DNA from 2 places in the Moritella sp. 5 genome. Region 2 is predicted to be linked to the other one. Evidence: riboswitches for the same ligand, from Rfam matches in the RefSeq annotation. Region 2 holds a riboswitch; the other holds the start of a gene.
The links. Region 2 has a riboswitch for thiamine pyrophosphate ahead of thiC (phosphomethylpyrimidine synthase ThiC). Riboswitches for the same ligand answer to the same signal wherever they lie in the genome.

Region 1 (8,134 bases), 360 kb from region 2:
TTTGGAATGTTATCGATGAGCTACAGAAAAAAGCAAAAACCGAACAAGAAGAGTGGAAGTTTCAATACGATGCGGTTCATCGTGCAGTCGTATGTACAGATGAGCACATAAAAAAAGAACGTTCAGAAAATAAATTTATAAATAAGTCAGCTGTTTTTGGGCAAACTGTTTATCAAAATAATGCGAGCCTTTGTCAAGGTTGGTCAGCAAAAACGGATCCAATTCTAAAAATAGAAGAAACAGGGACGAAGCTGATGCCAAACAGTGTAATGATTGTGGCCGCAAAAAATGATCCTGTCACTCCTTATAAATGGAGTAAAAAGATGTACAACTCATTTGAGCAATCAGCTGAACTATTAACTATCAATAAAAAAATAGAGAATTGTTTAGTATTCTCGTTCAACCTTAATCCGGAAGCTGATAAAAAAGTGATTCACTTTTTATTAGATTCTGTCGCAATGAAGCAATAAAAATACATTATTTTTTAAGTGCTGTTATTAACCCCTGAAGCTAGCCTCTTGAATATATTGTAGAATTCAAGAGGCTGACCTGTATCTATTTGTTAGCGATAATTTGCAATTAATTTATCTTAACTTACACCTTATAGTAAGTATAATAACCTTTATTTATGTAAGGATAATAAAATGAAATATCACCGCTTAAATGAAATTATTGAATTATTACAGCCTGAATGGCAGAAAACACCAGATGTAAACCTACTGCAATTGCTATCGACCCTGGCTGAAGAGATGAAATTTGAAGGGAAATTAGCTGAGTTGAGTGATGATGCGCTTATCTATCACTTAAAAATGCGCAACAGCGAGAAGAATGAAATGATCCCTGGTTTAGCCAAAGATCATGAAGATGATTTTAAAGCAGCATTACTTAAAGCCCGCGGTTTTTTGTAGGCTATTACTTATTCAGCGTCCCCAAATAACGTTTCAACATTTCTGGCGCATCTTGATCGGCTAAGATAGCCGCAGGTGCATGCAGGGCTACCTGCCCATTTACTACAAAAACAATATTGTCGGCTATCTGTAGGGCATCATCTGGGTTGTGGGTGACCATTAAAACGGTAATGCCATGTTCTTTATTCAGCTTGGTAATCAAGCGTAACATTTCTTGACGTAATGCAGGGTCGAGCGCGCTAAAAGGCTCATCTAACAGTAATAACGGCTGTTTGCGGGCAAGACAGCGGGCAATACCAACACGTTGACGTTGACCACCACTTAAATCTGCAGGTAGGCGATCAAGTAACTCTGTTATTTCCACTTGCTGTGCCGCGGTTGAAAGCGCGGTTTGTTGCGCGGTATTTAACTTCATGCTTGGTGCTAAACCAATGGCAATATTTTGTTTAACGGTTAAATGGTTAAACAAATTATGCTCTTGAAATAACGTGGTTATCGGTCGCTGGGCAGGTGCTTTTGTTAATATCGAGTTTTGTTGAAAACGGATATCTCCAGACAAAGGCTGATTAAAACCGGCAATAAGGTTTAGCAGAGTCGATTTACCTGAACCACTTGCGCCGAGTATCGCTAAGGTTTCGCCTCGATTAACCGTTAAATCAAAGTGCATCGGCATTTGTTCATAAGCAAAGGTAATATTGTTTACTTGCAATAAAACATTATCGACCTGTAATAATACATTTGTATTAGCGTTACTTAGGTGAGTGGTCTTAGGCATTTTTGCCTCCAATAATACGTTCGAACAGATAGAAAATAACACCGCAAAGGGTTAATAAGAAAATAGCAGTAACAGCGGCTGCATCGAGTTGGTAGCTGCCTAACTGACGATAGAGCATCAAAGGCAAGGTTTGCATATCTTGACTACCAAATAATGCAATCACACTTAAATCACCCAGTGACAATACACACGCCAGTCCTAATCCCATCGCGATCGGTTTACGTAATAATGGCCATTCGATAATACGTAAACGTTGCAGGCGTGATAAGCCTAAGCTAACCGCCAGTTTGTCATATGCAGCAAAGCTATCTTGGATAGGTTGGTTCAATACACGGAGTAAGTAAGGTAGTGACATCAGCGCATTGACGAGGATCACCAACCAAGCGGCAATGCTAAATACATCGACATAGGGGCGTAATAATAAGAACAAGCCCGTACCGAGTACTAGAGCGGGTACTACTAAAATAATCGCACCAATATTTTCGATGCCATACGCGAATGCCATTAGCTTAAAGCGCACTTTTAATATGCGCGTCGAGAATAAAATCGAGCAGGCAAGTAACAAACTTAATAAGCCCGAGCTCAGGGCTATTTGTAGTGAGATACCTGTGGCTTGCCACAACATAGGGTCGCTAAGAACGGTGAGAGTGCCGCTGTTGATACCACTGCTAAAAATAGCCAACATTGGGGGGGCTAACAGACAGCTGGCTAAGATAAAGCTTATCGCATCACAGACTTTACTGCTTAGCGTGTGGCAATCGGGGCGACGAAAATAATTTCCTGATGGCGCAGACATAGGTTGTGACTTTAAAAATACCGCGCTAAAGACCATTAACGCCACGGTGATCGCGACTTGAATGAGCGCCAAGGCTACAGCTTGCTCGATATCAAACTCAAATTTTAACGCTTGGTAGATAGCCACTTCTAAAGTGGCATAGTCAGGACCACCACCGAGTGACATCACAATCGCGAAACTCGTAAAGCACAGCATGAAAATAAGACTGATTAACGAGGGTAATTGTTGTTTTATCTTTGGCCATTCTAAGGTGATAAAGATATGCCGAGATTGTAAATTGAGTTGACTGGCTAAACGCCAAGATTCACTGGGGATCGAGTCTAATGTTTGTAGTAAAATACGCGTGGCTAACGGTACATTAAAAAATAAATGAGCAAGAAGAATACCGATTAAGCCATAAATATAATGGCCTGTTTCTATGTTAAAAAGCCCGAGTAGTTGATTAACCCAACCGCTTTTACCGTGCACAGCAATAATGCCAAAAATGGCAATGATAATAGGCAGTACCAGTGATAAGTTAAACAGTTTGATAATCATCTGTTTACCTGCGAACTCTCGACGTGAGAACGCGCGTGCTAACGGGATTGCCAAACCAATACTCAAGCAGGTTGATAAGGCGGCTTGGTATAAACTAAAGCTAATAACATGCTGGGTATACGAGTCTGTAAGGACGCTGCGAAAGTCTAATTCCGCTTGTGAAAAATTAAGTAGGGCAGTAAAGCTACCACCCACCAGAAGTAAAATGATGCTGATGGCGAGCACTGCGCTACACCACCAGTATTTATGCGAATTCGTGATCATAGTTTTTGATTAATTGTTTACTAATTATGGACTAATTATTGCGTAACAGCATTACGCCATTCCTTCACCCAAGATTTACGGGATTGAGCTACTTCTTCTGGTGTGAACTCTAAGGTTTTTGCTGGCGTAATTAATTGGTCGAACTCACTTGGTAGTGCCGCCGCTTGTTTCGCTGGTAGCATCCAGTTACCTGTTGCAATCACATCTTGGAACGCTGGAGTGAGTACAAATGCCATGAATTTATCGGCTAACTCAGGATTCGGGGCATCTTTTAGACGGGCAACCACTTCAGTCTGTTGATAATGACCTTCACTGAATTCAGCGGCTTTATATTTGAATTCTTTCTCTGCAACCATGTGGTATGCCGGTGACGTTGTATAGCTTAATACCATGTCTGCTTCGCCTTTTAAGAACATGCCGTAAGCTTGGCTCCAGCCTTTCGTAATTGTTACCGTTTTAGCAGCTAGTTGTTGCCATGCTTGTGGTGCTTTATCACCATAAACAGCTTTTACCCATAACATAAAGCCAAGACCTGGTGTGCTGGTACGTGGATCTTGATAGATAATGCTCAGATCTTTACGTTTCACTAATTCAGCTAAACTCGCTGGTGGGTTGGTCAGTTTCTCACTGTCGTAGATAAATGCAAAGTGACCATAGTCGAATGGAATAAAGTACTTATTCGTCCATTCGTTTGGCAGTGATAATGTGCTGGTATCTTGTTGATGTGGTGCAAGCAGTTTGGTTTTTTCTGCTTCAGCCATCAGGTTGTTGTCTAAGCCTAATAATACATCTGCTTTGGTGTATTTACCTTCCAGTTTAACACGATTAAGAATGCTAACACCGTCTTCTAATGCGACTAAGTTCAGTTCGCAATTACATTCCGCTTCAAATGCGGATTTTACTTTTGGACCTGGGCCCCAATCGGATGCAAATGAATCGTAGGTATAAACATTTAATACTGGCTTTTCAGCTGCGTGAGCTATTTGTAATGATAGCGAAGGTAATAGCAGGGCTGTGCAAAGTGCTAGTTTTTTGATCGTGTGCTTCACGTGTTCTCCTAGAATGTGAAGCATAGAACTTATGACTCAATTGGTCGAATCTCATTCCTATGCCAGCATTATCTGGTTCAAGTTAATACGGGTGTTATCTCAGCCACAATGACTTTTTCAATGAAAAGTCTGGTAGCACCCCGATGAGTGAACGCACATTGTATTTTTATTTAGGTTAAAGAGCCAGAGACAATAATTATATTGGCTTATATTTTATCATCTTTGACGAAAAACACTGTCCTTTAGGGCGGTGATGTAAATCATTATTGCGTATAAATACAGATTCTACCCAAATACTTGAACAACACCCTTATACCGATCAATGAACCTGATAATTTAACTGATTTTAAATCCGCATTGGTTCGTCTTATACGCAGTCGTTCTAAACATTGGGAAGTCATGCCAGAATTTGTGGTCGCTCACTTCTTTGAGTGCGTATGAGGTTCTTGGGTGTAGGTGATAAGCCGTATGTATTTACTAATATGAAAAAGGAAATTGGCTTGCAGCAGATCATCGACTTTATTGTCGATAAAGGCATGTTGGACTGCTAGCTGACTTTTATAATCAAATAGTTACTTTGATCGCATTATTGTTGTTATATAACGCCGAGTTAATAAATGATGACTATACTGAAAACAAGACAAAAAAATTCATAGTTTTGGATTATTTATAACTTGAGAACATTTATAAACTATAGCAATAAGAGGGATATTGATGTGCTAAAAGCTAACTTGGAACGACGTAGTTATCACCGGATGCTAATCGACTCACCGGTTCAGGTAACGGATAAAGAAAAGAATGTTACCGCTATCTGTCGTGATTTAAGCGCCAGTGGAATGTCGTTAGATGTACCTGAAAGCTATTTTTCATTAAATGATAGCGTCAGTATTTTTCTACCGACTGGCGATTCACGTGTTCCGCCTCTACAGGCTGAAGCGAAGGTAACACGGGTTGATAGTGACGGAGATGTTTATCAAATAGGTGTTGAATTTACCAGTTTGACTTAGTCATCTTTATTTATATTTGAGTTATAAATAAAGCCAGATAACATGATAATCCAATAAAAAGGCCGATGGTGACTATCACTATCGGCCTTGTTCGTTATAACCATTTACCTTATAAAAAAAGTATAATGTTTATGACTAATTTGAGCTACTATATTAAATATTAAATATTAAATATTAAATATTAAATATTAAGCACTAACTTTAGCGGCAATTAAGTCACCCATTTGTGCCGTGTTCTGTACTGGTTTAGTATTCGCATCACTGTGCAGATCGCCTGTCGCATAACCTTCTTCTAATACAAATGAAACCGCTTGCTCGATAGCTTGTGCTGCTTCTTCTTGTTTTAGTGAGTAACGTAACATCATTGCTGCAGATAAGATTTGTGCGATTGGATTCGCAATCCCTTTACCTGCGATATCGGGTGCAGAACCGCCTGCTGGCTCATACAGACCAAAGTCAGAATCGTTCATACTTGCTGACGGTAACATGCCCATAGACCCTGTGATCATTGCACATTCGTCCGAGATGATATCACCGAATAAGTTGCCACAAAGCAGTACATCAAATTGCGATGGATCTTTGATCAACTGCATCGCTGCGTTATCGACATAGATATGCTCTAGTTCGACTTCTGGGTAATCTTGTGCAACTTCAAGTACCACTTTACGCCACAGAACAGATGTTGCTAATACGTTGGCTTTATCTACAGAGGTTACTTTATTGCCACGTAATTTAGCGGCTTCAAATGCGATACGAGCAATACGTTCAACTTCCGCACGGCTATATAACATAGTATCAAAACCAGTTTCATCGGCGCCTTCGCCTTTGTTACCTTTTGGTAGACCAAAGTAGATGCCGCCAGTTAATTCACGTACTACAACTACGTCAAAACCATTATTTGAAATATCTGCGCGTAGCGGCGAGAATTTTTCTAGACCTGCATAAATTTTTGCTGGGCGTAGATTACAAAATAGTTTGAAGTGACCACGTAATGGTAATAGTGCACCACGTTCTGGTTGCTCTTGTGGTGGTAATCCTTCCCATTTTGGACCACCGACAGAGCCGAATAAGATAGCATCTGAATTTTCACACGCTGTGAGTGTGCTTGCTGGTAATGGGGTGCCGTGGTTATCGATAGCAATCCCACCAACGTCATTAAAATCATACGTTAGTTCTAAATTAAACTTACTTTGCACAGCAGCAAGTACTTTAATTGCTTCCTCCATTACTTCTGGACCGATACCGTCACCTGGTAATACAGCAATATTGTGTTTTGTTACAGTCATCCTTAGCCGCCTTCTCTATATTATTGATTTTGTTTTTTTTAGTTTCTGTTGTTCTACCGCGTTTGAGCGATGGATATTATTCATTACGTGGATATAAGCCAGTGCCGAAGATTCAATGATATCTGTGGCTAAACCGATGCCGTGGAATTTACGGCCTTCATAGGTTGCTACAATATCGACTTGACCCAGTGCATCTTTACCTTCACCCTTTGCGGTAATGTGGTAATCGGCGATATCGATATCGAAACCTGAAATACGGCTTAAACATTTATAAACTGCGTCAACCGGACCATTACCAATCGCAGCTTCAGTATTTGTACAAGACTTATCCGTTGTTTCTTGTTGTGAGATCAAGCTAATCGTAGCGGTTGCTTTCACACCAGAACCGGACTGAACACTAAGATAATCTAATTTAAAGTGTTCTTCATCTTCGTGCAAATTATTAAAGAAGATTAACGCTTCAAGATCATAATCGAATACTTGGCCTTTTTTATCTGCCAGTTGCAAAAAGCTTTCGTACAGTTCATCAAGATTATAATCATTGTCGGTATAGCCAAGCTCTGCCATACGATGTTTGATCACATGACGACCTGAACGAGAGGTTAGGTTCAACTTGTTTTGCGTTAGACCAATGCTTTCTGGGGTAATAATCTCATAGGTATTTTTTGCTTTTAACACGCCATCTTGGTGAATACCTGATGAGTGAGAAAATGCATTGGCACCAACAATTGCTTTATTAGCCTGTACTGGCATGTTGCAGAGTTGACTGACTAATTGGCTGGTACGGTAAATTTCTTGCGGGTTAATATTGGTGGTCTTACCTAATAAATCTCGGCGTGTTTGCAAGATCATTGCAATTTCTTCTAATGAACAGTTACCTGCTCGTTCACCAATACCATTGACCGTGCACTCGATTTGACGTGCGCCTTGTTCAACCGCTGCAATTGAGTTCGCTACAGAGAGACCCAAATCATCGTGACAATGTACCGAGATCACAGCTTGATCAATATTCGGGACTCGATTGAATAAATTAGTTATGATGCCGCCGAATTGCGATGGCACAGTATAACCAACAGTATCGGGGATATTAATCGTCGTTGCACCAGCTTTAATCGCTTCTTCAACCATTCGACATAGGTTATCGATAGGGGTTCGGCCTGCATCTTCGCAAGAAAACTCTACGTCATCGGTGTAGCGACGCGCATGTTTAATGGCGTGGCGACCCATTTCTAGCACATCATCAAAACTACGTTTTAGTTTGCTTTTTACATGAATATCAGATGTTGAAATGAAGGTATGAATACGAAAGTCTTTCGCAACAGAAAGCGCTTGGCCAGCAGCATCAATGTCTTTTTCTAATGCACGAGAGAGGGCACAAACACGGCTGTTTTTAATATTACGTGCGATCGTCTGCACGGACTCAAAATCACCAGGTGATGAAATTGGAAAACCAACTTCCATTACATCAACACCTAAACGTTCAAGTGCAAAGGCTATTTGTAATTTTTCTTT
Region 2 (8,134 bases):
CTCACATCCAAATATTCAGGCATGAGGTTATTTAATTAACTGCTTAGTTTTACTATTTATATTCAGCACTTATATTTCGTATTGGTATTAGCGACCTGCACACACAGAACAGTCGGGATTTTTAGTGACAGAGAGGTACTGCCATTGCAAGGTTTTACCATCAAAACGCATTAACCTATTTAGTGAAGACAGCGGCATGCTGGTTAAATATTTAATTGCTTCCAATGCTTGCAAAGAACCAATAACACCAACCAAGGGGCCGAGTACTCCCGAGGTACTGCAATTATTCGTTTCAGCTGTTTCTTCAAAAGGATATAAACAGTGATAACACGCCGAATCAGTTTGCTGTGCGTTAAACGAGATCAACTGCCCTTCCATACGAATACCAGCGCCCACTATTAACGGTAGTTTTTGGGTTACACAGATCTTGTTTATCGCTTGCCTAGTCAGCATGTTATCGCTGCAATCAATGACTAAATCAATTTGGGCAAGCATATCTACCATTTGATGATTCGCACTATCGAGGGTTACTCTTTGTGCGATTGCCGTGACACTTATATGTGGATTAAGCTGTGCTAACGAGGCTTTTGCCGCGCTTACCTTCATCTGCTTTAACTGCTGTTGAGTGAAAATAATCTGCCGTTGTAGATTACTTAGCTCAACATGATCATCATCCGCTAAATATAAATGGCCAACACCAGCAGAAGCTAAATACAGAGCAACAGGTGCGCCAAGGCCACCTACACCGACAATCAATACTTTGGCATTACGCAGTGCTAATTGTCCCTGCTCACCGATATCACTAAGCAGTAAATGCGCGCTATAACGCATATATTCCTGATCACTTAATCCGGTCATATTAACGACTCACACTGGTTAAGGATGATTGCGGTTCAGCGATAATCAGTAAGTCGGCAATGGCTTGTTTATAATCGTCAGCGCGAGTTATCGCTGTGACGACAGCGACACTCCCCACACCTGTCGCAGCCACTTGTGGCGCTCTCTCTATGCTAATACCGCCAATAGCGACCAAAGGATAGTCTTGCATTAAATCAGCATAACGCTGTAAACGCTGTAATCCTTGTGGCTTTGAAGGCATGTCTTTAGTGACCGTAGGATAGATATGACCAAGGGCGATATAACTCGGTTTTATTTGATGTGCACGTAATATTTCATAATAACCATGTGTGCTTAAACCCAGTTTTAAACCCGCATTTTTTATCGCAACAAAATCGGCAATAAGCATATCTTCTTGACCTAAATGAACGCCATAAGCACCATGCTCAATAGCTAATTGCCAGTAATCATTGATAAATAAACGCGCTTGGTATTGGCGGCCTAATGCCACAGCAGCTTTAATATCATCAACCACTTCGGCTGGGGCTTTATCTTTAATACGTAATTGCAGGGTTTTAACCCCTTGTTGTAATACTTTATCTAACCATTCGATCGTATCCACCACCGGATATAGCCCAAGGCGGTTGGTATCACAAGGTGCAAAATCATAAGCTAATTGCATTTGTAGAACTAAGCCAAGCTGATCGCCTAATTCCGTATTCGGTAAGACGACCTGTGGGAAATCACTGCGATCGGTAGGCCAACCATCAGAAGTTTGGTTCAAGTAGGCTCTGGCTACCACTAATGCATCATCTACCGGATAATCTTGGGCGATCACAGTTGCCAATGCTGAAGAAAAAACACCACTGTTTTCATCTTTACTTGATGGAGTTAATATCGCGTTTGGTGACGATAATAAGATTTCACGTTGTCCATCAATATAAACATCGAGGACGATAGATTGCTGCTTATTATTAACAGCAATCCCTTTCGCACAAACACCTTCTACGCCGAGGTTCAGTAACGAGTTGATCGCTTGTTTCGTCGCACCAAATAACACAGCAGCATCTGTTCCGCCTTGCTCTTGCGGTAAGATCAATACATCCACGATTGGTAATAAGCGTATTTTAATCACATTTATTAGCACGTTGCCTGCTGATTCAGTCTTTGCCATATCAGATAATGAAATTGATAACGGCTCATAGATAACGGTTAGTTCTGGATATTTTTGCTTATACCCCTGTAAAAAATCAGCTAAGATCTCTACATGTGAGGCTGTCGCTATCACACCGACTTTAATGGCAGACGCTACCGGTGCAGCAGTCAATATCGCTAACTCAGCAGAAAAATCCGCATCAGATAATAGTGTCGTCGATACATGATAACCACCTCCACCCAACGCATTAATCGTATTAATCGTATTAATATCAATTTTAGTCGCAACATTATCGCGAGCAGTAAAGCTCGCGATAGTCCAAATAATGGCTTGAGTCATTAAATAATTATTCCACTTTATCAGTTATAGATTCAGTCACACGACCATTTACCGCATCATGTGTTGGTGGCAGATATAATTCGGCACCGTGCTTTTTAAATTCTTCAGACATCTGCTTCATCCCCTCTTCGGCATCAATCACAACAACTTCATCGAGTAATTGAATACTGATTTGTTCTTGTTTAGCAGTGTAATCGCGGACATCTTGTGAGATCTTCATTGAACAGAATTTTGGTCCACACATAGAGCAGAAATGCGCAACTTTACCGGATTCTTGTGGGATATTTTCATCGTGATAGGCACGTGCAGTATCAGGGTCTAATGCTAGGTTGAATTGATCATTCCAACGGAATTCAAAACGGGCTTTAGACATCGCATTGTCACGGATTTGAGCACCTGGGAAACCTTTCGCTAAATCAGCCGCATGTGCAGAGATTTTGTAGGTGATCATGCCTTGCTTAACGTCTTCTTTGTTCGGTAGGCCTAAATGTTCTTTTGGTGTCACGTAACACAACATTGCACACCCGTACCAACCGATTTGAGCAGCACCAATACCCGAAGTAAAATGATCATAGCCCGGTGAGATATCGGTTGTCAGTGGACCTAAAGTATAGAAAGGCGCTTCATGACAAATATCGAGCTGCTTTTCAACATTCTCTTTAATCATGTGCATTGGGATATGACCTGGGCCTTCGATAATAACTTGTACGTCTTGCTCCCACGCAACTTTCGTTAACTCACCTAAAGTTGCTAATTCAGCAAATTGGGCTTCATCATTCGCATCAGCCGCACAACCCGGACGCATGCCATCACCTAATGACAGAGAAACATCGTAAGCTTTACAAATCGCACAGATTTCTTCGAAATGGTCATAAGCAAAGTTTTCTTTATGATGCGTCAAACACCATTTAGCCATGATCGAACCACCACGTGACACGATCCCGGTAAGGCGTTTTGCCGTCATTGGTACATAACGAAGCAGTACGCCAGCATGAATAGTAAAGTAGTCAACACCCTGCTCAGCTTGTTCGATCAAGGTATCGCGGAATACTTCCCAAGTAAGATCCTCGGCGATCCCATTTACCTTCTCTAGAGCCTGATAGATCGGCACAGTACCGATTGGCACAGGTGAATTACGGAGGATCCACTCACGCGTTTCATGAATATTACGGCCTGTGGATAAGTCCATTACCGTGTCAGCACCCCAGCGTGTCGCCCATACTAGCTTCTCGACTTCTTCTTCAATCGATGATGTGACTGACGAATTACCAATGTTGGCGTTTACTTTTACAAGAAAGTTACGACCGATGATCATCGGCTCAGATTCTGGATGATTGATGTTGGCAGGGATGATCGCACGACCACGGGCCACTTCATCACGGACAAATTCAGGAGTGATTTTTTCCGGTATGCTGGCACCAAAATCATTACCCGCATGTTGTTTTAATAACAGCTCGTTGCGGATCAATTCACGGCCCATGTTTTCACGAATCGCGATGTATTCCATTTCTGGCGTGATCATGCCTTTACGGGCATAGTGCATCTGAGTAACGTTTTGACCATCAATGGCTTTCAATGGCTTTGGTAAATGCTCAAAGCGAATATGATCAATACCATCATCAGCAAGACGCTGCTGGGCAAAGTGCGAAGTAACGATTTCTAATGCTTCAATATCGTTACGTTCTGCGATCCATTTTTGTCTTAACTTCGGTAAACCTTGGTGTACGTTTATTTCAATTGCCGGATCAGTATAGGGACCTGATGTATCATAAACTGGGATCGATTCATTTTGCTCATAAACCGGATCGTCTTTACTGCCTGCGACTAACGTCTCATCCAGATTGATTTTACGCATCGCCACTTGAATATCGTCACGGCTACCTGTTAGATGAAATTTTTCTGAATTAGGAAACGGTTCGCAACTGAGATTATTAATAAACTCTTGGGCATTTTCACGGTTTTCACGACGCGTTGGTTTTTTGGTATTATTGCTTTGATTTATATTGGTAGACATAGCACTCATTCCTTTCTAATAAGATGATTGCTTGTCGTTGAGTATGGAGAGTAGTGATATAGATATATTGATCGTAGGTGTAATAGTAAGCGGCCTGATGTCCCTATGGCTAACTTACAATGATACGAATAATATTCATATTAATCACTCTTGTTTCCTCACGCAGGTATTAGCCTGATCAGGTTCCACGGATCCCATTATTAAATGGTCTCAGCCCTAAAGCACTCCGACAAGATGTATCGGAGTATAGACTGGTATGGCGTTAAAAAACAAGCAAAAAAAAAGCGCCCTATAAAAGGGCGCCTTTACTATCTAATAACTATGCGTAAGTGAATCAGTGGGTCTGTCATCACTTACACACGACTTTAATTGCATTCAGCAAATCAATTAAAGGTTATTTAGTAGGTTTGCTAAGTTCTGTTCAGCTTCATCAGTCGTGATTTCTTGCATTACTTCTTCTACTTTACCAGCACGTTTTTTCGCACGCTCTTGGTGATAAGAGAAGCCTGTACCAGCAGGGATCAAACGACCAACAATAACGTTCTCTTTCAGACCACGAAGGTCATCAATCTTACCATGAACAGCAGCGTCTGTTAGAACACGTGTTGTTTCTTGGAACGATGCAGCTGAAATAAATGATTCAGTTGCAAGAGACGCTTTAGTAATACCCATAAGCATGTGTTGGAACACGGCTGGTTGCTTGCCTTCAGCTTCTAGCTGACGGTTAGCAATTTTCAGACGTGAAACTTCAGCTTGCTCACCTGGTAAGAAGTTACTATCACCAGCAGAGATTACGTTAGCTTTACGTAGCATTTGACGAACGATAGTTTCAATGTGCTTATCGTTAATCTTTACGCCTTGTAAACGGTATACTTCTTGAACTTCGTTCGCGATATAGTTTGCAACATGGCTAATACCACGTAGACGTAGAATATCGTGTGCTGATTCAGGACCATCGGCGATAACTTCACCTTTAGCAACCTTCTCACCTTCGAACACGTTCAAGTGACGCCATTTAGGGATCATCTCTTCGTAAGCTTCAGCACCATCAGTAGGTGTGATAACTAGACGACGTTTACCTTTAGTTTCTTTACCGAAACTAATAGTACCTGAGATTTCCGCTAAGATAGCTGCATCTTTTGGCTGACGAGCTTCAAACAGATCCGCTACGCGTGGTAGACCACCCGTAATATCACGTGTTTTCGAGCTTTCTTGAGGAATACGCGCTAACGCTTCACCAATAGTCACTAATGCGCCATCTTCTAAGTTAACGATTGCGTTTGCAGGTAAGAAGTATTGTGCAACAACTTCTGTACCAGGAATGAATAAATCATTACCTGCAGCATCAACAAGTTTAACCATAGGACGTAAATCTTTACCAGCGGCAACACGTGCTGCAGGATCTAGAATTACCGTGCTAGATAGACCAGTTAGATCATCAGTTTGCTTAGTAACCGTAATACTATCAATTAAGTCAACAAACTTAATTTGACCAGCCACCTCAGTGATGATTGGGTGAGTATGCGGGTCCCAGTTAGCAATAATGCTACCAGACTCAACAGCTGCGCCATCTTTATATTCAACAACAGAACCGTAAGGTAATTTATGGCTTTCTTTAGTACGACCGTTTTCATCAATAATCGTAATTTCTGATGAACGTGAAGTAATAACCAGTTTGCCATCTGCGTTCTCAACGAATTTCTCGTTATGGAACTTAATAGTACCCGTGTTTTTAACTTGGATATTATTTTCAGCAGAGGCTCTCGATGCCGCACCACCAATGTGGAATGTACGCATCGTTAACTGTGTACCAGGTTCACCAATTGATTGTGCTGCAACAACACCAACTGCTTCACCTTGACCAACCATTACACCACGTGCTAAATCACGACCGTAACAAGCTGCACAAACACCGAAGTCATTGTCACAAGTAATTACAGAACGTACTTTCATCTGATCAACTGAGTGCTCTTCTAAGAAATCACAAAGTTTTTCGTCAAGTAATGTATTACGTGGCAATATCACTTCACCAGTACTTGGGTTCACAACATCTTCAGCAACAACACGACCAAGAACACGATCGCGTAGTGGTTCAACAACATCACCACCTTCAATATGAGGAGTAATGATTAGACCATTTTCAGTACCACAATCAATCTCGTTAATCACAAGATCTTGTGCAACGTCAACAAGACGACGAGTTAGGTAACCCGAGTTTGCTGTTTTAAGTGCTGTATCGGCTAGACCTTTACGTGCACCATGCGTTGAGATGAAGTACTGAAGTACGTTTAGACCTTCACGGAAGTTAGCCGTAATAGGTGTTTCGATGATCGAACCATCTGGTTTCGCCATCAGACCACGCATACCAGCTAGCTGACGAATCTGTGCCGCACTACCACGTGCACCAGAATCGGCCATCATAAAGATGCTGTTGAAAGATTTCTGTGTCTCAGCATCACCTAAAGAGTTAGCTTTAGTTTCTGTAGACAAGTTATCCATCATTGCTTTTGAGATGTGCTCATTGGCACGAGCCCAAATATCAATCACTTTATTGTAACGCTCACCCGCAGTAACAAGACCAGACTGGAATTGTTCTTGGATTTGAGTTACTTCTAGTTCAGCCGCTTCAATTAGCGTTTTCTTCGCATCCGGAATAACCATGTCATCGATACCAACTGATGCACCAGAAAGCGCAGCATAATGGAAACCGGTGTACATTATTTGGTCAGCGAAAACAACAGTGTCTTTCGGACCTAATAGACGGTAACAGTCATTCAGTAGCTTACCAATCTGCTTTTTACCTAACGCTTCGTTAGATACTTTCAGGATCCAGTTAGCTGGATTCGCTGCAAGTTTAGCTTCTTCTTCAGCAGTTAAAGTTTTAATCGGATCGATTAATTCATATGGTAGACCCTTAGGTGCTACTAAAGAAAGAATCGCACGACCAACTGTTGTGTTTTTCAGTTCAGTGCGAACTGTAACTTCACCAGTATTTTCATCTTTAAGATGTTCAGTAATACGTACTTTAACACGTGCATGTAGCTCAACAAGGTGGCTGCGATAAAGCTTTTCAGCTTCTTCAGGGCTACCTAGTACCATTCCCTCACCCTTAGCACCAACGCCAGAACGAGTCATGTAGTAAAGACCTAATACAACGTCTTGAGAAGGTACGATAACCGGTTCACCATTCGCAGGTGAAAGAATGTTATTCGTAGACATCATCAGTGTACGCGCTTCCAATTGAGCTTCAATTGTTAACGGTACGTGTACAGCCATCTGATCGCCATCGAAATCGGCGTTGTATGCAGAACATACTAATGGGTGTAACTGAATCGCTTTACCTTCAATTAGAACAGGTTCGAATGCTTGAATACCAAGTCTGTGCAGTGTTGGTGCACGGTTAAGCATTACTGGATGTTCGCGGATCACGCCGTCTAGGATATCCCAAACTTCAGCGCCTTCGCGTTCAACCATTTTCTTAGCTGCTTTAATCGTTGTTGCAAAACCAAGTGATTCTAATTTACCGTAGATGAATGGCTTGAATAACTCAAGTGCCATTTTCTTAGGTAGACCACATTGGTGTAAGCGTAACGTTGGACCTACTGTAATTACAGAACGACCAGAGTAATCTACACGTTTACCTAGTAGATTCTGACGGAAACGACCTTGTTTACCTTTGATCATATCAGCCAAAGATTTAAGAGGACGTTTGTTAGAACCTGTAATCGCACGACCACGACGACCATTATCTAATAGTGCATCAACAGATTCTTGTAACATACGTTTTT

Region 1: another riboswitch for thiamine pyrophosphate. It lies ahead of thiB (thiamine ABC transporter substrate binding subunit); the one in region 2 lies ahead of thiC (phosphomethylpyrimidine synthase ThiC).

The regions. Positions count from the first base shown of each region.
Region 1 covers NZ_CP056122.1:4,334,186-4,342,319, reverse strand. The annotation lists gene HWV01_RS19325 (alpha/beta fold hydrolase) at 1-470, shown strand, start outside; gene HWV01_RS19320 (YihD family protein) at 645-908, shown strand; gene thiQ (thiamine ABC transporter ATP-binding protein) at 913-1,683, opposite strand; gene thiP (thiamine/thiamine pyrophosphate ABC transporter permease) at 1,676-3,280, opposite strand; gene thiB (thiamine ABC transporter substrate binding subunit) at 3,316-4,329, opposite strand; TPP riboswitch at 4,368-4,482, opposite strand; gene HWV01_RS19300 (PilZ domain-containing protein) at 5,046-5,336, shown strand; gene leuB (3-isopropylmalate dehydrogenase) at 5,525-6,622, opposite strand; gene leuA (2-isopropylmalate synthase) at 6,638-8,134, opposite strand, start outside.
Region 2 covers NZ_CP056122.1:4,696,474-4,704,607, forward strand. The annotation lists gene HWV01_RS20990 (HesA/MoeB/ThiF family protein) at 88-858, opposite strand; gene thiE (thiamine phosphate synthase) at 860-2,332, opposite strand; gene thiC (phosphomethylpyrimidine synthase ThiC) at 2,340-4,346, opposite strand; TPP riboswitch at 4,484-4,585, opposite strand; gene rpoC (DNA-directed RNA polymerase subunit beta') at 4,734-8,134, opposite strand, start outside.